3 regions of the Paenibacillus sp. NPDC058898 genome follow, and region 3 is predicted to be linked to each of the others. Evidence: riboswitches for the same ligand, from Rfam matches in the RefSeq annotation. Region 3 holds a riboswitch; each other region holds the start of a gene.
The links. Region 3 has a riboswitch for cobalamin ahead of ACOZB4_RS04855 (1-propanol dehydrogenase PduQ). Riboswitches for the same ligand answer to the same signal wherever they lie in the genome.
Positions count from the first base shown of each region.

Region 1 (7,996 bases), on a different contig from region 3:
AGGAAGGGGAACCTTCCCATCTCCAACACTTCCCGGACGGTAAAATCGGTAGGATCAAGCCCTTCCTGCTGAAGCACCGCCACGATCCGGGCCAGCGTCTTACGAGTATAGTGTGCAAGCGCCTTGCCCCGAAGCGTCACACTTCCTTGCGTAGGATTCTCCACACCGGATAACAGCTGCATGAGGGTGGATTTACCGCTTCCGTTCGGACCGATGATCCCCCACCATTCCCCTTCGGCAATGTGAAGGTCCACGCCTTCAAGAATCGGCACCTTGCCATATGCTTTGCCAAGTCCTTGAGCTGTAATCATGATAGACCCTCCCTGCGCCGTTTTTTGTTCCGGTATAGCAAATACGCAAAGAATGGAGCGCCTATGAATGCCGTAACCACACCAAGCGGTATTTCCGTTGGTGCCAGCACGGACCGTGCCGCCGTATCGCACCAGACCATGAATATCGCGCCGCCCAGAGCCGACAGTGGGACAATGACGCGGTAATCGGAGCCGGTGATCAGCCGGATCATATGCGGTACCACAAGTCCCACGAATCCAATCACGCCGGATACCGACACGGCTGCGGCGGCGAGCAGGGTAGCAACGATGAGCACGCTGGTCTTCAACCGATCCACATTCAAGCCCATATGGGCGGCCTGCCGTTCCCCCAGCGACAAAATATTAAGCGCCCGCGACCTGCTCCATAAGTAGATAAAACCTGCGATAAAATACGGGAAAAGGATGGCCGTATACGACCATCCACGCATGCTCAGGCTCCCCATCGTCCAGTACAGGATCTGGTTTACCGTATCTTTGGACATGACCGTCAGAAAGGAAACGACGGCGCCCAGAAACGACTGCATCACCACGCCGGACAGAATGAGCCCGTGGATCGGCAGTTTTCCTTGATCCCTCGCCAGCAGCAGAACGGCCCATAAGGTGCCTGCTCCGGTCAGAAACGCTACAAGCGGCAGCGTGTAACCTCCGGCAAAGGAATATTCCATCCCGAAAAAAATCAGGGATGCTGCGCCAAGCGCAGCACCCGAAGATACACCAAGCGTAAACGGATCCGCCAGCGGATTGCGCAATACCCCTTGAAAGGCGGCTCCGGCGACGGCCAGGGAGGCTCCTACGAGCATCCCCAGCAATATGCGCGGCAATCTCACCTTCATTAAGATTTGCTCGGATGAAGCTTCCCAGCCCGGAACGATGGAATCGCCGATTCCCGGCAGCCGGTGCAGCAGCATCGCCCCAATCTCTCTCACAGGCAGGTGCACGGAGCCGATTCCGAGACTGACAACCAAGGTTAACAGTAATAGGATGATACCGGCCACACCGAATCCTGCAAGTTTTTTACTCATGGATTCATCAGTTCCGGATAAACGGCCTTCGCCACTTCCACCAACCCTTGCGTCACACGGGGACCAGGACGGCTGAGCAGGTTCGCATCCACGGATATGACCTGATCGTTCTTGATGGCTTCGATCTGATCCCAGCCGCCGCGCTCCTTAATCAGCTGATCCAATGTTTTCTTGGTTGCTTCATCAACCACATCGTCCGTGTACAGAATGACGTCGGGGTTCGCAGCAATAATATTTTCCTCACTGATTTCGAACCAGCCTTCCGCATCGCCGGCTGCGTTGACGCCGCCAGCTAAGGTGATGATCTCATCCATAAACTCGCCCTTGCCGACGGTCCATCCCGGAGAGAATTCCACATACACTTTCTTCTTGTCTTCATCCTTCACGGCTTTCACGGCTTCCGTAACGGTAGCCAATTCCTGCTTCATCTGATCCACGACCGCTTTCGCCTCCGCTTGACGGTCCGTAATTTGTCCGATCAGTTCGATGTTCTCCATCACGGCATCAATGGTTTTCGGATCATTGACGAACAGGGTAACGCCAAGCTCACGCAATTTCTCGGCATTCTGAGCATTCATCGAAGCCGCAAATACCACATCGGCATCGGCTGCAATAATAGCCTCTTCATTCACTTGGAACCCGCCCAATTTAGGCTTGGATTTGGCCGCTTCCGGATAATCGTCATTATCGGACACGCCAACGATTTCCTCATCCAGGCCCAAAGCGAACAGTTTTTCCGTCTCGGACGGTGTCAGGGATGCGATTTTGGCCGGAGCTTTCTCAAACGTCATTTCAACCCCGGTTGAATCCTTAACGGTCAGCGGATACGTCGTTTTAAGCTCTTCGCCGGAATCCGCCGGCGCTTCGTTATTCTGCTCTTCCTGCTGTGCAGGCTGCGTTGTATCCTTCGGCGCCGCTTCTTTGTCTCCACAGCCAATCAAGGCCAGAGCCATCAGTATGGCTACTAGAAGTACGGACCATGTTTTGTTTAATGCTTTCATCTCTTGAAATCCCCCTATGCATAATTGAGAACCTGGCGCTTTCGCGTTTACATTCCTTCGACCGATCCTTACCGGGAGAAAAACATCAATCGTCATACTCCAAAGAAAAGCAAAAATCCCTGACTCCTCGTAAACAAGGACTCAGGGATTACGTTTTAACATAAGGACATCTGGATAACCGTTCACAGATAGCGCCTTAAACTTCCGCCCACACATGCTGCATGGGTCCGGCAAACGTAATCCTCTCCTCGAAGGACCGTCATTCATTCGCCGAGGGCAGGTCTCCTGACTTGCAGGCTGTAACGACTTCTCCGCCTTCCCAAGCGCTATGGCTCAGTGGCATATGAAGAAGTCCCTGCTTCACAGTGGCGGGACCGTGCCGGACTTGCACCGGCTTCCCTATTAACCCGGCAGAAGGCAACAACGCCTTCTGTCCGGGACCCTCGCAAATAATATGAATTTATGTATGTTAGGCCAAGCATGGTTTCTCTGCCCAAAATTATAGGCGATAAACCTTCCTCTTACAACCGAAAGAATCGGTCATTTCAAATGCCTTATGATACGGATTTATCCCGTTATCGCCCATTCCGCACCGATATCATACGATTTCATTTATTAGCTTAACCGCACGCCTTGCCAGCGTTCTCCATCCCATATCAATTGCAGCTTGAGCTCCTCGCCCGGTGACACCTGCGTTTCCCAGAATTCCGTATGCGGAAGGGTAGCTGCCGTGATCTGCCGGATGACGCCCCCATGGGTGACCACAAGCACATCCAACTCGGCCCTCTGTGTCCCACAACCATAACCGGCTGCCTCTGCCTCTGCCTCTGCCTCTGCCTCTGCCTCTGCCTCTGCCTCTGCCTCTGCCTCTGCCTCTGCCTGCACAAGGGTATCCGGATCTTCCTCCACATGCAACAGTTCCTTCAAATCCAAATACAATCCGGTCAAGAATGCCTGAATCCGGGAACAGAACGCTTCCCAGCTCTCCCCATTTGGCGGCGTAACTTCTGCGGGGTTATCAATCCAGCGCCGATAGGAGATATCCGACTTCAAGTCCTCGTAGGTGTTCCCCTCCCAATCCCCGAAATCGAGCTCACGCAGCCGCGGATCATACTCGACCCCTGGAATAAACCTGCCCGGATCTTCATCATCAGGAATAGCGGACATTGTTGAATCCGGTAAGATAACATTCAGCGTCTGCCTGCATCGAAGAAGATCACTGCAATAGATCCGGACGAACTGCTTGGTACAAAACCTTTCCCGCAGCGGGAGGAGCTGCTGTCTTCCTTCCACCAGAATCCCCTGATCCTCGTGACCGAGATAACGGCGCTCCTCGTTCCACAACGTGCGGCCATGACGGACCAAATGCAGGGTAATCCTCATATCCATAAGCTTCCTCCTGCTGCGGCCACAAGTCCGAGCACCACGGTACCCAGTAACGTAAACAATACCGATACGCCCAGCAGCAGACGATTTGTCACCTGAATATCCTCCGCTTCAAGCGGTCGTTCGGGATCCCCCATGTAAGCCCGGAACGAGATCACGCCTTGATAGGAATTCTCGCCTCCCAGACGAATGCCCAGCGCACCAGCTACGGCCGATTCCGGGAAGCCGCTATTCGGACTGGGGTGCTTTCGCGCATCCCTTCTGACCATCTTGATCGCTTTTTTCCATTGCAGCGAAAACATCGCAGCCACTATGGTCAACAGTCCTGCGGTCAGGCGTGCCGGTATCCAATTGGCGATATCGTCCAGCCTTGCGGATGCCCAGCCGATATGCTGGTATTTGTCGTTTTTATAACCGACCATGGAGTCGAGCGTGTTCACGGCCCGGTAGGCCATCGCCAGCGGCGCTCCCCCGATCAGGGCAAAAAACAGCGGAGCGATGACCGCATCCACGATATTCTCCGCAACCGTCTCCACCGTTCCCCGTACGATCTCCGGCTCATCCAGATGGCCGGTGTCTCGCCCGACAACCATGCTGAGCGCGCGCCTGGCCTCCGTGATATGGCCGGAGCGAAGATGGCCGTAGACCTCCAATCCTGCTTCACGCAGTCCCTTGATGGCAATCGTAGTCGCAATAAGCACGATCTCCACTCCCCACGCAAGCCAAGGATGAATCGCTGCACATAACAAGAGGAGCAGCCACGCCAGCACGAAGGAGCCACCGGCCACGATCACCGGCAGCAGAATGCCCGCCCACTTCAGGCTCTGAGCGGAAGTCGCCCAATGGCGTATCCAGCCTTCAACCCGGCGGATGGCTTTCCCCATGCCAATGACAGGATGGGGGAGCCATCTCGGATCTCCAATCAGCAGGTCCAGTACGACCGCTGCCCAAATGACCCACACGACGGTCATATCCGGTGCTCTCTTTCGGAGACAATGCTTTCCGTAACACTCTCGTAGACAAGGCGGCTGATCATGCCGCCCAGATCGGTTGCGGTTCCGGCATAATGGTGGTTCACGCTATACGCTGCATTGCCGCTGACCCCAAGGACCATCGCGTCCGTCGTCGTTCCGGTCGCGACGGCTCCGGTTTCATGATCCTTCACGCCCAGATCATGTAGCGCCGCGGCTTTCGCTTCCGTCGCCGTCAGCATGGCGTTCACCATACAAGCCGGCGTCATCATCCCGTCCACCATCAGCATGATATTAATCGTGCCCGGCTGGTAAGCGGCAAAGGTCGTACGGCTCGACCCAGCGCGGGCTGCATTGCCCACGCCGGCGGTGGTGCAGCACAGGATGGAAGCCTGTTCACTCCGCTCTTCCCGGATGGAAGCATATTTCAGTTTTACAGCCGTCATCAATCCAGCTGTAGATTCAGCCGGATAACCGTGAGCAGCTATAAAGTTAGACATATCGTTCACGGGGTCGCTGCAATCATAATGCTTGTCCACATAACGATTCACGATATGATCCAAGGTTACGAATCCGCCGCCGTATATGGCGCTGCTAATGGACTCAGCTGGCTCCGGAAGCGATATCCGGATATGAGGCTGTTCCAGCTTCAATTCGAGGGACACCACCGCTCCCGGCCACGCATTCGAACGATGTAGGTGATTCTTGCCTTTCAGAAAAGGTACTGCCATGTTTCTCTCTCCCTGCTCTCTATGATCTAAATCTGCTTGATCCCGAGCTTCATTGGTATGTGCCGTTTAATACCCTTAAGTTGCGTCTTCAGAAGAAATGCCAAGAACCTCCGCCATAATGGCAAGCAGCCTGTCGTTATCCGCGGCATGTTTAACGGCTAGCCGGATATGACGCTCACCAAGGCCCGGGTACATGGCGCAGCTGCGGACAAGCACGCCGCGTCTTCCCATCTCCGACTGAAACATCTCGGCACGCCATGGCCGCGGAAGCTCCATGAGTAGAAAATTAGCCTCGCCCGGCGTAACGTCCAGCCCCAATGCTCGTAAACCATGTATGAGCTTCTGACGCTCTGCGCGAATCAATTGCAGCGTATTCTGCTCGTAGTCCCTGCCGCTGCCAAGACAAGCCTCGCCCGCAAGCAGCGCCAGTCCATTGACACTCCACGTCACCTGCTTGCCTGCCATCTTGCGTATCACATCGGGATGCGCGGCCGTATACCCGAGCCGCAGGCCCGGAATCGCATAAAACTTGGTCATCGATCTGACAATCACGGTTCGAGGATAGTCATGAAGCTCTGGCATCAGGGTCTGTCTGTCTCCCAGCGGAATAAAGTCGATAAAGGCTTCATCCAGCACCAGCCAGGTCCCTTCTTGCTCTGCGCATGCCGCTATTTCGCGGATATCCTCAAGGCTGTACTGAACCCCATTTGGATTGTTGGGCTGTCCCAAAAACACGAGATCCGTGCAAGCTATCAGCTCCATCACATCCGCCTTGTCTGCTCGCCAGTCCCTCTCCGGATGTCCACACACGGAGCGGATGTCCGAACCAAATTTTAAGGACAACTCCCGGTATTCGGAAAAACACGGGTCAACCACGCCCACAGTCCCTGGCGATAGCCCCATCAACAACAGCGCCATGCACTCTGCCGCTCCGTTGCCGACAAGGATTCGCCGGGGATCGGTGCCTAGCTCTGCTGCGAGCAGCTCCTTAAACTTGCGGTGTCCCGGATCCGGATAACGAATGACCGCACTCATTCCCTCTTGTAAGGCCGTAATAACTCCTTGCGGCGGTCCAAGCGGATTAATATTGGCGCTGTAATCCAGGAAAGCCGAGGCTTGCCTTCCGAATGCGGCAGCGGCCGTCTCCACGTCCCCTCCATGGCCGTACACCTCGATCAAGGGTTGTTTTTTGTCGTTCATAAGGGCTCCTCCTGTTCCATGCCCTGGACTCTTGCAAGTCCTGCCGTTATGTAATGCCATCATTATGTCGCTACTGTCCCTGACTCGTCAACACGGAATCCTTTGTCTCTGTCTTAAAATTGGTTTACAATAGTCTGGAAGCACCACATTTTGAATTGTGACGACGGAGGATACTATGCTATTTATCGATAATCAGGGGATCCACGATCCATCCATTAATCTAGCAATTGAAGAATATGCCTTGAAGCACTTGTCCATGGACGAGAGCTACCTTCTCTTTTATATCAACAAGCCTTCCATTATTATCGGAAAGCATCAGAATACGATCGAAGAGATCAACCAGGAATACGTTCGTGACAACAACATTCAGGTTGTACGCCGGTTGTCCGGGGGCGGAGCCGTATACCATGATCTCGGCAACCTGAATTTCAGCTTCATTACGAAGGATGACGGCCAGTCCTTCCACAACTTCCTGAAGTTCACGCAGCCGGTCATCGACTTCCTGCAAAAGATGGGCGTGCCCGCCGAGCTCAGCGGCCGGAATGACCTGCAGGTCGGCGAGAAGAAAATTTCGGGGAACGCGCAGTTCTCGACGCGGGGACGCATGTTCAGCCACGGCACACTCATGTTCGATCTGAACCTGGATGATGTACAAGCCTCGCTGAATGCCAATCCGGAAAAATTCAAATCCAAGAGCACCAAATCCGTCCGCAGCCGCGTGGCGAATATTAAGGAGCTGCTTGGTACGGATATGACCATTGAACAGTTCCGTGCCGAGCTGCTTCGCTCGATTTTCGGTATGGAGCCGGATCAAGTACCGCAATATGTCCTTCAGGAGAAGGACTGGGAGATCATCAACCAGATTTCAAAGGAACGCTATCAGAATTGGGATTGGAACTATGGACTCTCCCCTGAAAGCAATGTGAAGCATGCCAAGAAGTTCCCGGTGGGCATTATTGATATCCGCATGGACATCCGTGAAGGACATATCGGAGAGATCAAGATTTACGGCGACTTCTTCGGCGTCGGCGATGTCGCTGATATCGAGAACCTGCTTCGCGGCAAACGATATGAAGAAACAGCGGTGCGCACGGCACTATCCGGCATCAACGTCAAGCATTACTTCGGCAACCTTGAGCTCGACGATTTGATCGGCTTGATTTTTCTTGAGGAATAGAGCCAGCTCGTATTAAATAAGCCTCCCGCCCGTATGCTGCATGCATAAGGGTGAGAGGCTTTTCATTTCAAACAGGTATACCTCGGATCAAGATGAGGCCATAAACACATACCAAACAAGGACCAGTGTTAACACGATACATACATTCTCTACCGTGCGTCCCCATTTGCTTCCGG
Region 1 covers NZ_JBMOSM010000023.1:21,756-29,751, reverse strand. The annotation lists gene ACOZB4_RS32105 (ABC transporter ATP-binding protein) at 1-311, opposite strand, end outside; gene ACOZB4_RS32100 (FecCD family ABC transporter permease) at 308-1,354, opposite strand; gene ACOZB4_RS32095 (ABC transporter substrate-binding protein) at 1,351-2,355, opposite strand; cobalamin riboswitch at 2,614-2,815, opposite strand; gene ACOZB4_RS32090 (histidine phosphatase family protein) at 2,971-3,744, opposite strand; gene cbiB (adenosylcobinamide-phosphate synthase CbiB) at 3,735-4,712, opposite strand; gene ACOZB4_RS32080 (adenosylcobinamide amidohydrolase) at 4,709-5,443, opposite strand; gene cobD (threonine-phosphate decarboxylase CobD) at 5,519-6,643, opposite strand; gene ACOZB4_RS32070 (lipoate--protein ligase) at 6,819-7,820, shown strand; gene ACOZB4_RS32065 (metal-dependent hydrolase) at 7,908-7,996, opposite strand, start outside.
Region 1: another riboswitch for cobalamin. It lies ahead of ACOZB4_RS32095 (ABC transporter substrate-binding protein); the one in region 3 lies ahead of ACOZB4_RS04855 (1-propanol dehydrogenase PduQ).

Region 2 (7,996 bases), on a different contig from region 3:
TACATATGGCTCTGGTCGCGTGGTATATCTGATGCCAGGACATCATCTTCCATCTTTCCAGGTGGAATCCGTGCGTAAGCTGATTCGGAATAGCGGAATGTGGGCTGCCCGGGGTGCGAAGAGTGAGTGATTCGACATCCTAATTTTAGGATAACGTGCATCGCTATTAACGGCGGTATTTTTTTAGTGCGCTACGTATGGCGATTAACTAGGTGGCGAAATCCGCAATTTAACCCATACGTAGCTTGTTATCAAAAGGAGAGTGAGAAGATGGATGTATTCAAAAGCCAGTATGATTTGATTAAGCGTACAAGGGAATCATTATTTCGTTACTGCGAAACTATGTCCCCCACAGATTATGTTAAAGAAGTTGAAGCCCTAGGCGGAGTTTCTATTCGCAGTCTGCATGTTCATGTAACTGATTGTTATCGGGTATGGTTGGGGAGTCGTGGCCTTGGCAAATCACTTCCAAAATTAAAACCAGAATCCGTTGACAATGTGCAGAAAATGCGTGAAGTTTTTAAGAAAACAGATGACCTGGTTTATGAATTTCTAAATGAATTTAAAAACAAATGGGATCCTGCCGTTGAAGCATCCTGGCAGAGTGGCAGCGTAGAGTTAACCGAATTATGGCTATTTACGCACACCATCACGCACGAATTTCATCATAGAGGACAAATTGTAAAAATAGGCAGGCAACTCGGGTATATCCCACCGAAAATGAACCTCGCTAAACCTTAGTGATTTCATGGAGTACTTTCGGAAATGAAATCGAAATAAAATATTACTTTTAAGATGCCCGATTCAAAAGGTGGTGTTATCGGCAGAAGAAGAGATGGAAGAACAGTCGAGAAATCAGAAAATGACTGATCTTGTGTGAGAACTGAATATAGTTACATAACAAGCAATTCTTTTTTTAACTAATTAAAGACAACTAGTATCTTTAAAGTCTATAATATTGGATTATTACGAGGAGAGTGGAGAATATGCAAGCAGCGACGCCAGAAGCACAGCATAATGCGGTGCAAAAATATAAAGTTATTCCGATCATGGTTTCCTTACTATTAAGCGGTTTTATTGGGATGTTTAACGAGACGGCTTTAAACGTAGTGCTCAGCGATTTAATCAACCAGTTTCATATCACCGCCGCAACGGCCCAATGGCTGACGACGGGTTACTTACTGACCCTCGGCATATTGGTTCCGGTATCCGGGTTGTTTCTCCAATGGTTTTCAACCAGACAATTGTTCACGGCTTCGCTCCTATTTGCTTTACTCGGCACAGCGGTGGCGACCGCGGCCCAGGGATTTGAGTTGCTCATGATTGCACGGGTTATTCAAGCTGCGGGCGTAGCGCTCATCCTGCCGCTGATGTTTTACACAGTGATGGTCATTGTTCCACCTGAGAGGAGGGGGACGACCTACGGGTTGATCGGGCTTGTTCTTGTGGTTGCTCCTGCTGTCGGACCAACCCTTTCCGGTCTGTTGATCGAGCAGCTTAGCTGGAACTGGATTTTCGGATTGTCTCTTCCCGTATTGGCGTTTTCTCTTCTGTTTGGAATGCGATATATGCAAAATATATCGACGATTACTAAGCCGAAAATAGATATCTATTCGCTTATCCTATCCACGCTTGGCTTCGGCGGAATTGTATTTGCTTTTAGTAGCGCCGGGGAAGGGGAAGGAGGACTAGGATCACCCAAGGTCGTGATTCCGTTGATTGTCGGCATATTGGCGCTATTGATATTTGCGGTACGGCAATTGCGAATGAAGCAGCCTATGATGGATTTGAGGGCATTCAAACAGCCTATGTTTACGGTTGGCACTGTTATGCTTATGATTGCCGTAATGGTGATGATGGCAGCCATGATTATGTTGCCCTTGTATTTGATCAGAGGCCTCGGCCTTAACGCTTTTTCGGCCGGACTTGTTTTGTTGACCGGGGGGGTTGTGAATGCGATCATGCAACCGATTATGGGCAGAGTATTCGATAAATTTGGGCCGAGATGGGTTGTTCCCGCTGGTATGGCCTTGATATCCGTAGTGCTCTGGTTTCTCTCAGGAGTTACGACAACGACGGCCATAACCCAAATCATTGTGCTTCATACCTTCTTGATGATCGGGATCTCCATGGTCTGGATGCCTTCACAGGCGAATGCTCTGAACCAATTGCCTCCTTCACTTTACCCGCACGGTAGCGCAATTATGAATACGGTCCAACAGGTGGCGGGTGCGATCGGCACAGCGGTTGCGGTAAGTATCATGTCTGTGGGCATGAGCAGCTTTCTGAAGCAAACGGCAGACCAGGCGGACCCAACTAACGCCGCGCTTGCTTTGACAGCAGGTATACAACATGTTTTTGATATTGCTATTGTTGTTGCGATTGTAGGTTTCGTCTTCTCTCTTTTCATGAAGCGTGTTCACATATCGGAGCAGAAATAATCCTCAATATTTGAAATTTGAAAATCAACCAGCGCGGCCAGCAGTTTAGCGGCACGGAACCGATCACGTACAGAAATGTCACCTTCATAAATGATGACACATTATTGTATTACATTTTATTGTAGTCGATCATATGATATAAAAAACCTCCGAGATCCCTGGTAAGGGAATCCCGGAGGTTTGTGTATTTGGAGAGGTTTTTATAGATCGTCAAAACCGTTGTCGTCGCCAACTTTGCCGTAGTTACGGGATTTAGCTTCGAAGAAGTCGGTCTTCGTCGCGTTAAGGGCTTCATCGGAGAAAGGCTTGATCCATGGCATGCAGTTAACGTCCACACCTTCGTAAGCTTTTTCCAGACCCATCATGGTGATGCGACGGTTCGCGATGTACTTGATGTAATCGCCCAATTCGTTCAGATCGATGCCGCGCACATTGCTGAGCGTGTAGTGGGCCCAATTGGTTTCGAGCTCGACGGCACGGTCAATGGTGCGGTACAGGTAGTCGATGTTCTCTTTGGAGTTCAGCTCAGGGAAATCCTTGAGCAGCTGCTTGAACACTTCGGCGAAGAAGTAGCAGTGCTGGTTCTCATCACGCTGAATATAGGAGATCATCTGGCTGGTTGCCATCATCTTCTGGTCACGGGCCAGGTTGTAGAAGAAGGCAAACGTACTGTAGAAGAAGATTCCTTCTAGGATCAGGTCCGCGACCATCGCTTCGAAGAAGGATTGCGGCGATGGATTGTCACGGAAGTTCTGATAAATGTTCGAGATGAACTGGTTGCGTTCCAGAAGTACCGGGTCATGTTTCCAGTATTCGAAGATGTCCTTCTGCTCTTGCTCCGATACGATGGAGGATAGCACGTAGGAATAGGATTGGTTGTGAACCACCTCTTGCTGACCGATGATGGCCGAGATGGCTTCGAGCGACGAATCGGTGAAGTAACGCTTCACGTCGCCGACAAACATCGTCTGCATGGAATCCAGAACAGCGAGCAGGGAGATGTTGATCTTGAAGGTGCGCTGCTCTTCAGGGTCCAGGCGCGGGAACTGCTGCGCATCCTTGGACATCGGAATCTCGTCCGCGATCCAGTGGTTCAGCAGCAGGACTTTGTACAGCTTATACATATGAGGCATCCGAATGTCGTTCCAGTTCAAGATCCCGGAGCATTCACCTTCAATGACGCGAGTGGAGCGGTTGGGTGCTTCGGTATTAAATATCTTTTGCATTTGCATGCCGATTTTCTCTCCTTGTATATCATAGTAGGGCGGAAGGTTGAAGGGACCTGCTTGCCTATTCGAGGGACGGGTATCCACTCTCCAGCCGCTGTTGTCCGCCCTTTGCTTGAATGTATTTTTAAGGTTGCAAAGGGCTCCCAAAGGCGGACGTAAACTCTTCCGATTGGATACCCTTACCCTTGTAGCCTTTTATTAGAAAGCATATTCACTCCTGCTCAGCGGGAACACCCGCATGCAGCCGTTCGTTGCTTGTAGTGAACCAAGCTTCCAGCGATTCCCAAGGGGAGAGCGATCCCAGCAGGTAGTAACTCACCAATCGCACGAAGTAACTCAATGGTCCCTATTCCCAAAGGGAGAGCGATCCCAGCAGGCAGTAACTCACCAATCGCACGCAGTAACTCAATGGTCTGGTCCCTGCGCCGCATGAGAAGCGATTCCCAAGGGGAGAGCGATTCCAGCAGGCAGTAACTCACCAATCGCACGCAGTAACTCAATGGTCTGGTCCCTGCGCCGCATGAGAAGCGATTCCCAAGGGGAGAGCGATCCCAGCAGGCGGTAACTCACTAATCGCACGAAGTAACTCAATGGTCCCTGCGCCGCATGAGAAGCGATTCCCAAGGGGAGAGCGATCCCAGCAGGCAGTAACTCACCAATCGCACGCAGTAACTCATTAGCTTCCGCACTAAATTCCAGCGTTCCCGAAGGGAGAAAGCGCTCCTAGCCACTAAAGTAACGTAGAAGCGCCTCATTCAGAACCTAAGCACCTTGCGGGTGTCCAGAGGGCAGAGCCCTTGGGGCCCTCCCTTGGAAGGGAGGGTTTGGGTGGGTTCGAAATTAAAGGTTAGCTTGCACACGATTCGCACTCTTCAATCGTCAGCGCACGGCTGCGTACATAATAAGTGGACTTGATGCCGGCTTTCCAGGCATGCAGGTGCAGCTCCAGGAATTCCGAAGCCCGGATATCAGGGCGGACATACAGGTTAAAGCTTTGCGCTTGGTCAACGTGACGCTGACGGGCGGCAGCCATTTTGATGGACCAATGCTGGTCGATCAAGAAAGCCGTTTTATAGTACCAGATCGTTTTTTCGGACAGATCCGGAGCCGGGTTAGCCACTTTGTAAGTGGTTTTTTCTTCATAAGACAGAAGTTCGTACAATGGATCGATGCTCGCTGTGGAACCCGCGATGATCGATGTGGAGCCGTTCGGCGCGATAGCAAACAGCCATGCGTTACGGACCCCGCTTTCTTGTACTTCTTGCTGCAATTCGCGCCATTGTTCGGTGGTTACGAACTTGCCTTCATGCTCGCCGTCGGTGTAACCGCGGAACGTGAAGTACTCGCCGCTCTCCCAGTCGGAGCCTTTGAATTTCGGATAGTGGCCTTTTTCCTTGGCCAACTCCATGCTGGATTTAACGAGCAGGTAGTTGATGTGCTCATACAGGTTGTCGTTATATGCAACGGCTTCGTCGGATTCCCAGCGGATGCCTTCCAGCGCCAGCAAGTGATGCAGACCGAAGGTGCCGAGACCGACCGCACGGTATTGGCTGTTGGTATATTGAGCTTGCAGAACTTCAATATTGTTAATGTCGATAACGTTATCCAGCATGCGAACCTGGATCGGAACGAGACGCTCCAGCACACCAGCAGGTACAGCACGAGCCAAGTGGATGGAGTTCAGGTTGCAGACAACGAAATCGCCAGGGATTTTGGAAATTACGATCCGGGTTTGGCCGTCTTTCGTAACCAGTTCCTCTTGCTCAACAACTGTCGGAGATTGGTTCTGCATGATCTCGGTGCACAGGTTGGAAGAGTAGATCATGCCATGCGCAGAGTTCGGGTTCGCACGGTTGACCGTGTCGCGGTAGAACATGTACGGTGTACCCGTTTCAAGCTGGGATTTCATGATGCGCTTCATAATGTCGATAGCCTGTACCGTAATGCGCGGCAGCAGCGGGCTCGCCACGGCTTCAGCATACTTTTGACGGAATTCGCCTTCGCCTTGTCCTTGATCATAGAAGTCTTCCAGGCCCAGCGGACGGCCGTTCTCGTCTTTCCAGCCCATGATTTTCTTCACTTCATGTGGACAGAAGAGGCTCCACTCTTCACGTGCTTCTACAGCTTCCATGAACAGGTCAGGCAGACATACGCCGTGGAACACGTCATGTGCTCTCATGCGCTCGTCACCGTTGTTCAGCTTCAGATCCAGGAAGGACAGAATGTCTTTGTGGAACACATCCAGGTAAACCGCGATAGCGCCTTTACGAGTTCCCAATTGGTCAACGCTAACAGCGGTGTTGTTCAACTGGCGAATCCAAGGGATAACGCCGGAGCTGGTGTTTTTGTGACCGCGAATGTCAGAGCCGCGTGCACGAACTTTACCGAGGTAAACCCCGATGCCGCCGCCCATTTTGCTGAGACGGGCGATATCCGTATTGGAATCGAAGATTCCTTCCAGGGAGTCGTCCACGGTATCGATGAAGCAGCTGGAAAGCTGGCCGGCTACTTTTTTACCTGCGTTAGACATGGTCGGCGTAGCGGCCGTCATATACAGGTTACTCATGGCCCAGTAGGCTTCTTTGACAAGGTCAAGACGCTTGTCAGCTGGCTCGTTGTGCATGAGGAACATCGCGATGACCATGTACCGTTCTTGCGGAAGTTCCATGACGCGACCGTCAAAGTCGTTTGCCAGGTAACGCTCAGCCAGTGTCAACAGCCCGATGTAATCAAACAGCAGGTCGCGGCTTGGATCGATGCATTCGCCGAGTTCTTCGATTTGTTCTTTGGTGTAGCTGGTCAGAAGATCCTCGCGATAAATGCCTTTCTGTACAAGCTCTGTAATGAGCGGGTAGAAGGCACCGTATGGTTCTTCCGGGTATGCTTTGTATCGGCGGTTGGTGGCCGCTTTTTTATATAAAGAGGTCAGAAACGAACGCGCAGCTGCAAACTTCCAATCCGGCTCCTCTTTGGTTACAAGCTCAAGGGCGGACATCGTGAAGGCGTTGCTGATTTCTTCGCCGGTAACTTGCTCACCGCGCAATTTGGCATTGACGCCGCGAAGCAGGCGCTCTTTATCGAGCATGTCCAATCCTTTTAGAGTCCGGTCGGCATAGACGGAGAGACGAATTTCATCAAAGGCGAGCTGACGGTTGTTCGGTTTAACTACGAGCTGGGGCATGAATAAATTCCTCGCTTTCTTCGGGGGAAATATGAAAAAGGACATCAAAAAAACATTTTCTAAAACCCGCGGGCAGGCTTGAAAATGTCCGTGCGCTGTGATTCGAAAATGACGTTTGCCATAAGCCCATGAATGGGCATGATGTTATGTACAGACGCAAGCTTAACGAACACTTACCTAAAACCCCGTAGGTTGGTGTCTGCTGCATATAGGCAGGTCTCCTGACTTGAGCTACTTTCCTCAGCATTGCCTCCCCTGAGACCTTGATCCGGTTCCTCGGTGGCATATGTCGTATGTGGATGGCTGATAGATCATAAACAGCCTTAGGCCCTTACAGTGGCGGGACCGTGATGGATTTACACCATGCTTCCCTATTAAGCCGGACTGCCTTATAGGTTGATCCGGCACCTACATACACTATATTTGGTTGTTGTTAATCTAATTTAACCCAATATATTGTGTTTGTAAACTATATTCTTAAAATTGAACGCAAAAAGAATTATAGCAAACGAGCGGACATTGTGCCAGTTAAGAAACTGCCAAAAGGCCATAACATTTCCTGAATTGTGACCAAATGCGACCTTTTCTGCGCAGATACCACGTATATTATCGTTTTGACAAAATAGGATATATTCGTACGGAGAAACGAGGAAGATACACCATATCTTGTATGAAGTTACAGACAGACGGACTTTGATATGGAGGGTCAGAATTGATATGATAACTGTATCCGGGAGTTTAACGCATTCGGAAGCATTCCATATTAATGAGATGCAACGAGGGAGGTATTCAAGATGGCTATAGCGGAGGTAACGGTGATTCCGATCGGAACCGCAACAACGAGCTTGAGTTCTTATGTTGCCGAGATGCAGCGTATATTGAAACAACAGGATGGAATATCCTATGAGCTAACTTCGATGAGCACCATCATCGAGGGAGAGCTTAACATGATCTGGCGGGCGATTGAGGCTTTGCATGAAGCGCCTTTTCTGTCCGGTGCGAAGCGCGTATCGACTTCCGTGAAGATCGACGACCGCAGGGATCAAGTCTCCTCGAGCAAACAGAAGATCCAGTCCGTGCAGGAGAAATTAGGCGGGTAATGCCGCCAGTTACGGAGGATATTTCCGTAAGAATAGGACTTGCAT
Region 2 covers NZ_JBMOSM010000012.1:163,207-171,202, forward strand. The annotation lists gene ACOZB4_RS26475 (ThuA domain-containing protein) at 1-130, shown strand, start outside; gene ACOZB4_RS26480 (DinB family protein) at 271-741, shown strand; gene ACOZB4_RS26485 (MDR family MFS transporter) at 987-2,441, shown strand; gene ACOZB4_RS26490 (ribonucleotide-diphosphate reductase subunit beta) at 2,642-3,673, opposite strand; gene ACOZB4_RS26495 (hypothetical protein) at 3,882-4,010, opposite strand; gene ACOZB4_RS26500 (hypothetical protein) at 4,076-4,294, opposite strand; gene ACOZB4_RS26505 (ribonucleoside-diphosphate reductase subunit alpha) at 4,518-6,851, opposite strand; cobalamin riboswitch at 7,046-7,278, opposite strand; gene ACOZB4_RS26510 (MTH1187 family thiamine-binding protein) at 7,646-7,951, shown strand.
Region 2: another riboswitch for cobalamin. It lies ahead of ACOZB4_RS26505 (ribonucleoside-diphosphate reductase subunit alpha); the one in region 3 lies ahead of ACOZB4_RS04855 (1-propanol dehydrogenase PduQ).

Region 3 (7,996 bases):
GAAAAGCTGAGTAAGCTCTCTAATATTTGTGTAGGAATGAGTTTGACATCATTCGGGGCAAGCTCGGATTCGTGAAACGTAATTCCAAACCAACCATCCGTTTCTTCACCATAACAGCAGCCGGCCAGAAGGCAGCCAATTCTTCCAAAGCCTTGCGCTAATGCAAGGGAGGGTACAAAAAGGTCAAGGTATTTTAGAAAGTTTATCCTTTTCTTCTTACAATAGACATAACCAACCCCAATTCCCCCGATAATTCCACCGTATACAACAAATCCTTCCGAAAAATTCAGAACCAATGAAGGATCATGGATGATATTATTTATTTGGGTTATCCAAAACAAAAGCTTAGCCCCGACCAATCCGCCTAATAAGCTCCAGAAAGTCAGAGAGGAAACATGAGAAAGTTCCAGTTGCCTAGATGCGGTTCTATTAACAACGATCTTGTAAGCGATAAGGATTCCGATTGCGATCATCAATCCATATCCATAAATGGTCACAGGTCCGATACGAATGAGTTCATTGTGCATATGTTCATACCCCCCTCATAGATTCCCGGATAAAAATATTCTGTTTTATGCTCGGCGTGATCAAACTACATGATGTAGTATAATAGTTCAAAAAAAGGGATTACGAATCCCCGGTCAACATAAAGAGTAGCAAAATGGAGCAGGATCTCAGAAAAGGCTTCAGCAGGGCTAGCGGAACATTCACCCCTCTGTCAGGCTCAAGAACCTGCATGACCCGGTATTGCAATGTCGTATCCGTGAAATGAACGGCAGCCTCATAACGCCGAAGCTTACCAAGTTGGGCTAATTTTAATAAGACACTGCCTAAATACAGCTCCGTGCCCATCTTCCGGATGGCGAATCGGTCAGCAAACAGCTCTTGCCACGTCTGATAGTACCGAAGAATCGGTTTAACGATTGGTAAATAACCAAAGGCGTCTGCCAGCAGGGTCGAAAAGAACGATTTTAAACCATCATGATTGCGACAGTGATATCGTTCATGCAGTAAAATTGCCTTTACTTCCTTGTCATTAAACATCTCTAAAACCGTAGTGGACACGACAATTTTCGGTCGCAGAAGACCAATTGTCAGAGCTACAAAGGCATTGTCCTGTACAACGATGATTTCCGTTCCCCAGCCGCGGTACTTGTAATTCAGGCGCATGGTTAATTTATCGTGCCTGTTGGCACGGAAGTGCTTTAACCATTTATGCGATAAAACCAATTGCCGGGTACTTCGCCAAATGAGCTGAACAATTGTATATACAATGACAATGTCGATTAAGGCGTAATTCAGAACGGAACCTTGAAATATTCCGCTTCGGACCTGGTAGGTAATGAACATTCCCATATGTACGATGACAACAGAAACGAATACGATCATCAGTGCATAGGTACATCTTAGCCGTGTGGTGGGATTCATTGCTTTTTCCCGTGTCTGATATCGTTTAATTTACGCTCCAGCTTTGCGATCACCTCGGGATCGACATCATCCAGCGCATCGATCATATGGTTCACGACCAAGCTCCCATACTCTTGAATGAGTCCCTGCGACACTTCCTTTGTCTGTTCGGTGAGAAATTGCTCCCTTGACTGCAGCGGACCGAACTTGGCTGCCCGTGTCCGGCCGGTTCCCGTCATCGTCTTTGTCAGCAGGCCTTTATCCAGAAGACGATTCATGACGGTCATCACCGTATTGATCGAGATCGGACTCTCCTGATTCAGGATCGACTGGACTTCCTTGATACTAAGCGCTTCCGAAGACCAGAGAATATCCATAATTCGAGACTCCAGTGGTCCAAAAAATCGATTCAGGCCTTCACCATCGATATTCATTTTTTTAATCTTCATTCCTATTCCACCTCATACTACATATCGTAGTATGGTTGTGGATAAAAGTCAACTTCCTTCAGCCAGTGCCTAGCCTGGGGGACCATGGAGTGTCCCGGTACATGCGAAGCGTCAGTGGCAAAAGGTTTTTTGCCGTGCAGTCGAGAATGAAGAATATAGCAATTGAATTATAAATCAAGAATAAACGGATTATTCGGGAGGAAGATAGCGTGAGCGAAAGATTTGAGTTAAAACACGTAGGAATAGAAGATCCTTCAGAGGAAACCGGCATGTCTGGGTTTGGGTATCTTGCGTTGTTCGAATGTGAAGTTGAATATCGTTTTAGCACGGAAGACATGAGTGTGGAAGAAGCGGAAATTTACATACAAGATCTGTTGAATCAGCTGCCGGATGAAACCATAAACGAAATATGCAAGAAAGTATGCGCGTGGAAAAATCTCAAAATGGCTAGCGATACGGCTGATTATTCTCCCGGCTTAGAGGGAGTGTATGGAGAGGATATTTTGAAGTTTATGTCCGTAGGGGAAGTTGACCTTTATCGAAATCCTTATGATCGAAACGATAATACATTCGGAGCAATCTTGGGTGGAGGTACAGCGTGGGACTCCGAAAATGGTATGGAAATTCTGATACGGGGCAGTAAGGTTCTTGAGGTGCGCGAGTATTTAGGCTACGGCGCATATGCTATTTGGAGCGAAACCGACGAAATTGAGTGAGAAAGCGATATGAATCGGGCAATCAGTGATGTTTAAATCGTCCGGGACATCCTGGTACTATCCAACGCAAAAAAATGAATAAGGAAAGGAGCATAACTAATTGCTAGAGCTCTCAAGACAAGCTGTTTTCATTGACAGGGACGGAACACTTGGAGGAACCGATCGGGTTGTTTTGCCCAGTGAATTTGAGCTATTTCCACAAGTACAGGATTCGATTCGTTCACTCAGAGCCGCAGGCATGCTTGTTTGTTCATTTACGAATCAACCTGGAATTGCTCGTGGCGAAGTAACACAGGACGAATTCGAATCGGAATTATTAGCCTTTGGTTTTGATAAGATCTATCTTTGTGCTCATGAGCATGGAGCGGGTTGTCCGTGTAGAAAGCCATCCGCAGGGATGCTGATGAAAGCCGCGGAAGAAAATAATTTGGACTTAGGGGAGTGCTTTGTCATAGGGGATAGATGGACGGATATGGTTGCTGCCAAAGAAGCCGGTTGCAAGAAAGTGCTAGTGAAGACGGGAGCTGGCCCCAAGGAACTAGAAAAATATAATAACAACGAGTATTTCGGCAAATGGAAAGAAGCGTATCCTGATTTTATCGCGACAGACTTTAATGAAGCCGTTACATGGATATTAGGGGGCGGCTAGAAAAGGATGGTTCTCCATGGATTTGAGTGAAAGAAAACGGTGGAATGAAAATCACAAAAAGCTAACCCGGATAATTCTGGATCCGGCCAAGCATCAGCGTGCGGTTGACCTATTCTTGCAGCAGCATCGCTTGTTACATTCATCAAGAATGAGCCATTCACCCATTGCGACCCTTGAGGATGAGTTAGTTAAAGATCTACAAGAGGAAACATATCGTCAATATCCAGTTACGGCTCCTGATACAAAAAACTCCATAATATGGCATATGTGGCATATCACGCGTATTGAAGACATGACGATGAGCGTGCTCGTAAATAACGATGTCCAAGTATTGCATTCAGGTCAATGGAACAAGAAACTTCACATTGATGATGTTCATTCTGGAAATGAAATGACGGAAGCAGAAATCGCTAATTTGAGTGCGGCTCTTGATATTGGTTCTTTATTAGCTTATCGGATTGAAGTTGGGCGAAACACTCGTGAAGTCATATCCCGTTTATTGCCAGGCGACTTTAAGCAAAAAGTTGAAGCGGCAAGAATTCATGAACTTAAAGTACAGCATGCGGTTAAGGAAGAAGCATCGTGGTTGCTTGAATACTGGGGAAACAAAACGATTGCGGGATTAGTGCTCATGCCGGCGACAAGGCATATTTTTCTGCACTTGAATAAATCGATACGGCTGAAACAAAGAATTCAAAAGTCCAAATAGTGAGGCTGGGATGCTATTTGTATTTACAAGGGAGGTTGTGCTAGGATGTTGTACGATTTGCCAGGCGAAGAGAGTATGTCAACGATCGTGGGAATGTTATATAGCGCTGTCAGAGAGAACAGCCAACGGCTAAAGTCCATATCAGAGGGCATGGCCCAAGAGGAAATAGACTTCAAGGGACCTTGTGACAATTTCAATAGTGCCGCTCAGTTAATGAAACATATCATGTACGTCGACCTGAACTGGATTTATAGGATTAAAGGGGAGGCGCTTCCCCAGTCATTCATAGATGAATACGGCCCCATGATCGATGGACATAACAGGCTGCCAATGGTCAAAGGGATGCCTTTGGACATGCTTATATCTAAATATGAAGTTGTATTAAATATGTTGAAGGAAACATGCACGCAATTAACGGATGCTGATCTGGATAGCATTGTCACCTTTGGTCACGAAAATGAAAAGCAAGCCACCATCCGGTGGGGATTATGGCATATGGCCGACCATAACCGTTATCATCAAGCCCATATTAATCAGCTTAGAAAGTGGTACTCTGAGCAAAAGAGAGACATGGATCATGAATAAAAGAATGGGAAAACCATTTCCTTGTTTATCTTTCTGAGACAATTCACCGTATCTACGCTGCAGCGTTCGTCCCTTGGTCTGCCCGAGGCATTTTATTTTATTTGAGTTTCATTCGGTCAATCATTTTTTTAAGGTTTATATCGCCAAACGCGTCGTTTGTGCTATAATGATGTCGAATGGGCAACTATTCGCGTCATGTACAATAGAAAAAGTTATAGGTAATGGAAGTTTGGTGCAAATCCAACACGGTCCCGCCACTGTGATAGACCGAATGATCGGTCTTAAGTCAGGTCTTTTGCCTAATAACTTTGGAGAGACCAGTCATTTCGAGGCGAAAATGGCTGGTTTACAAGTCTAGTGACGTTTCCCGCCTCGCTAGGCTTTTTTTAATTGCAGCAGAGGCTGCCGACGATGTTGTCGGCCACAGCCGGGTGTTCGCCGCCGAATATATACAATGAGGTATAGCTCGCAAACGGGGAGATTCTCCAAGGACGAAGAAGCACGTGCACTATGGGGTGCATATCCCTTTTTTTTATTGATAGAGGCTGTTCCCAAAGTCCGCTTTTGATGACCGACCTTTTTGAACAGGCACTTAAATTCGTGCAGTTAATGTGTCTGATCTAAGGACAAGTTCCGGAAGCGGTTGACGAAGATCGGAATGACGGTGTACAGTATATATGCAAAACTAAATGATAAGAAGCTGCACAATGGCGTGCATACATGATAACAAGCAAAGAGGCTTTTGAAGGGGATTTCCCTTTGAATGGCCTCTTTTTTTGTTGCAATTACTTCTTGGAGGTGCTTTACATGGATAAACTTTCGATTAAAGCCGACCTCTATATGGGTCAAGGCGCGATGGATCGTCTAACAGAGTGGCAAAACAAACGTATGTTCATCGTCACAGATCCATTTATGGTAAAGTCGGGCATGATTAACATGGTGTTTGATCGCCTGCACAGCAGTAACGAGCAATATGTTTTCAGCAATATCGTGCCTGATCCGCCGATTGAAGTCGTCACGGAAGGTGTCGAGGCGCTCTGTGCGTTCAACACCGATCTAATCATTGCCATTGGCGGCGGTTCTGCCATTGATGCCGCTAAAGCGATGAAGCTGTTTACGAAAAAGCTGCTTGACCAGCGAGATATCCCGTTCATTGCAATCCCGACGACAAGCGGGACGGGTTCTGAAGTTACGTCATTCTCCGTTATCAGCGACAAAGAAAAAAACATCAAATATCCGCTTGTATCCGATGACATGCTGCCGCAAGAAGCGATTCTCGATCCTGAGCTCGTCAAAAGCGTGCCGGACTTCATTACGGCCGATACCGGACTGGATGTTTTGACGCATGCCATTGAAGCCTATGTATCCACCAAATCCAATGATATCTCCGATGCGCTGGCGGAGAAGGCGATGAAGCTGGTCTTTGCTTATTTGCCGCGAGCTTATAAGGACGGAAATGATCTTGAGGCGCGTGAAAAAATGCATAATGCATCCTGCATCGCGGGGATGGCGTTTAATATTGCGTCGCTGGGATTGAATCATGGGATCGCGCATGTGGCGGGAGCCAAATTCAAAATTGCCCACGGACGCATGAATGCGATTCTTCTTCCGCATGTCATCGAATTTAATGCCGATTACAAGCCGGGTTACGGCAAGGAAGAAAGCAATAGAGCGGCGGTTCGGTATGCCGAAATTTCCAAAAGCTTGGGGTTATCCGCACCAAATGCCAAGAGCGGCGTCCGTAGTCTCGTACAGGCAATCAAACTGCTGCAGAAGCAATTGAATATGCCGCAAACGCTGCGTGAATGCGGTGTGGATCAATCGCTGTTTGGAGAGATGAGAGAGTCGATCGCCGAAGGCGCGCTGAAAGACGGATGCACGGCAACAAATCCACGCGTTCCTACGGCAGAGGACGTGCTTCAAATTTTGAACAAAATGTTTCAATTCTAAGATCGAGTCGAAATTTGACGGATTTCGTATTGACATCGCTTGCAATATTCAAATATAGTGAAAGTAACACAATGGCGTGTTGCATACAAATCAAAGCAAAGTGGCTTCTTAAAAATTCCGCATGGACTTTTAAGGGGCTTTTATTGTTTTTTTGCAGGTTTTCTTATCAAAAGTGGACTTTTTGAACAACCTCTTTTAGTGTTTTCGATACGAGAGTGAGATGAGAAGTATGGAACAAGGAGCCGAGAAACAACGTGTGATTCAGGAGTATGTGCCTGGCAAACAGGTTACGCTCGCTCACATTATCGCGAACCCGAACCCGGACATTTACAAGAAGCTGGGACTCGGAAACGAAGCGCATCAGTCCATCGGCGTTATGACGATCACGCCAAGCGAAGCCTCCATCATTGCAGCGGATATCGCTACAAAGGCGGCTGGCGTACAAATCGGCTTTGTCGACCGTTTCAGCGGTTCACTCGTCATTACGGGCGATGTATCATCGGTAGAATCTGCGATCAGCGCAGTGCTGCATGGATTGCAGAATATATTGGGCTTCTCGGCAAATACGAACATTACGAGAACGTAGGAGAAGCTTATGATGAAGAAAATTATTTTTGCCGGAAGTACAGGATCGGGCAAAACCACGCTGTGCCAATGGCTGCACGGTGAGGAGATTGCCTATAAGAAAACGCAAGCCGTCGAAAATTTCGATCAGGCGATCGATACGCCGGGCGAATGCATCGAGAACCGGTATTTATACAAAATGCTGTTAGTATCCAGTGTAGATGCCGATGTCATTGGGCTGGTTCAGGATTGCACGAAAGAAGACAGCTATTTCCCGCCGGCTTTTGCAACGGTATTCGCCAAGCCGGTTATCGGAGTGGTAACGAAGGTGGAACTGGCCAAGTCGCAAGAAGAAATCGCGCAGGCCAGAGCGCATTTAATGGCGGCCGGCGTGGAGCGGATTTTTGAAGTCTCGACGATCGAGAACGTGGGAGTGGATGCTCTTCGGGATTATTTGAGGGCGTAAACGACTTGGATTCTAGTTCAAATGCAAGCGGGGCTTATCGATAGACAAGCGACAAGCAAATAACGACAGACAATGAGGTGCATGACGCATGAATGGAAAAATTGTAATAGTCGATGACGAACCTATTACAAGAATGGATATTCGTGAGATGCTAGAAGAGGCTAACTACAATGTAGTAGGCGAAGCTTCCGATGGCTTTGAAGCTATCGAATTATGCAAGAAGCATCTGCCTGACCTCGTCATCATGGATGTTCAAATGCCCATTTTGGATGGGCTCAAGGCGAGTAAAAGAATTCTTTCAGAACAGCTGGCGGGCGGGATCATCCTTTTGACCGCCTACAGCGACAAACAGACGATTGAAAAAGCATCTTCTGTCGGTGCGCTTGGTTACTTGGTAAAGCCGCTTGATGAAAAGTCGTTCATTCCTATGGTGGAAGTCACGATAGCCAGAGGCAAGGAATTCCGAAAGCTGGAACAAGATCTCTCAAAGCTGACGCAGAA
Region 3 covers NZ_JBMOSM010000002.1:146,894-154,889, reverse strand. The annotation lists gene ACOZB4_RS04890 (prolipoprotein diacylglyceryl transferase) at 1-527, opposite strand, end outside; gene ACOZB4_RS04885 (M56 family metallopeptidase) at 628-1,389, opposite strand; gene ACOZB4_RS04880 (BlaI/MecI/CopY family transcriptional regulator) at 1,425-1,856, opposite strand; gene ACOZB4_RS04875 (DUF6985 domain-containing protein) at 2,066-2,572, shown strand; gene ACOZB4_RS04870 (HAD-IIIA family hydrolase) at 2,673-3,221, shown strand; gene ACOZB4_RS04865 (DinB family protein) at 3,238-3,930, shown strand; gene ACOZB4_RS04860 (DinB family protein) at 3,976-4,515, shown strand; adenosylcobalamin (AdoCbl) riboswitch at 4,713-4,866, shown strand; gene ACOZB4_RS04855 (1-propanol dehydrogenase PduQ) at 5,323-6,465, shown strand; gene ACOZB4_RS04850 (BMC domain-containing protein) at 6,695-7,051, shown strand; gene ACOZB4_RS04845 (EutP/PduV family microcompartment system protein) at 7,064-7,495, shown strand; gene ACOZB4_RS04840 (ANTAR domain-containing response regulator) at 7,584-7,996, shown strand, end outside.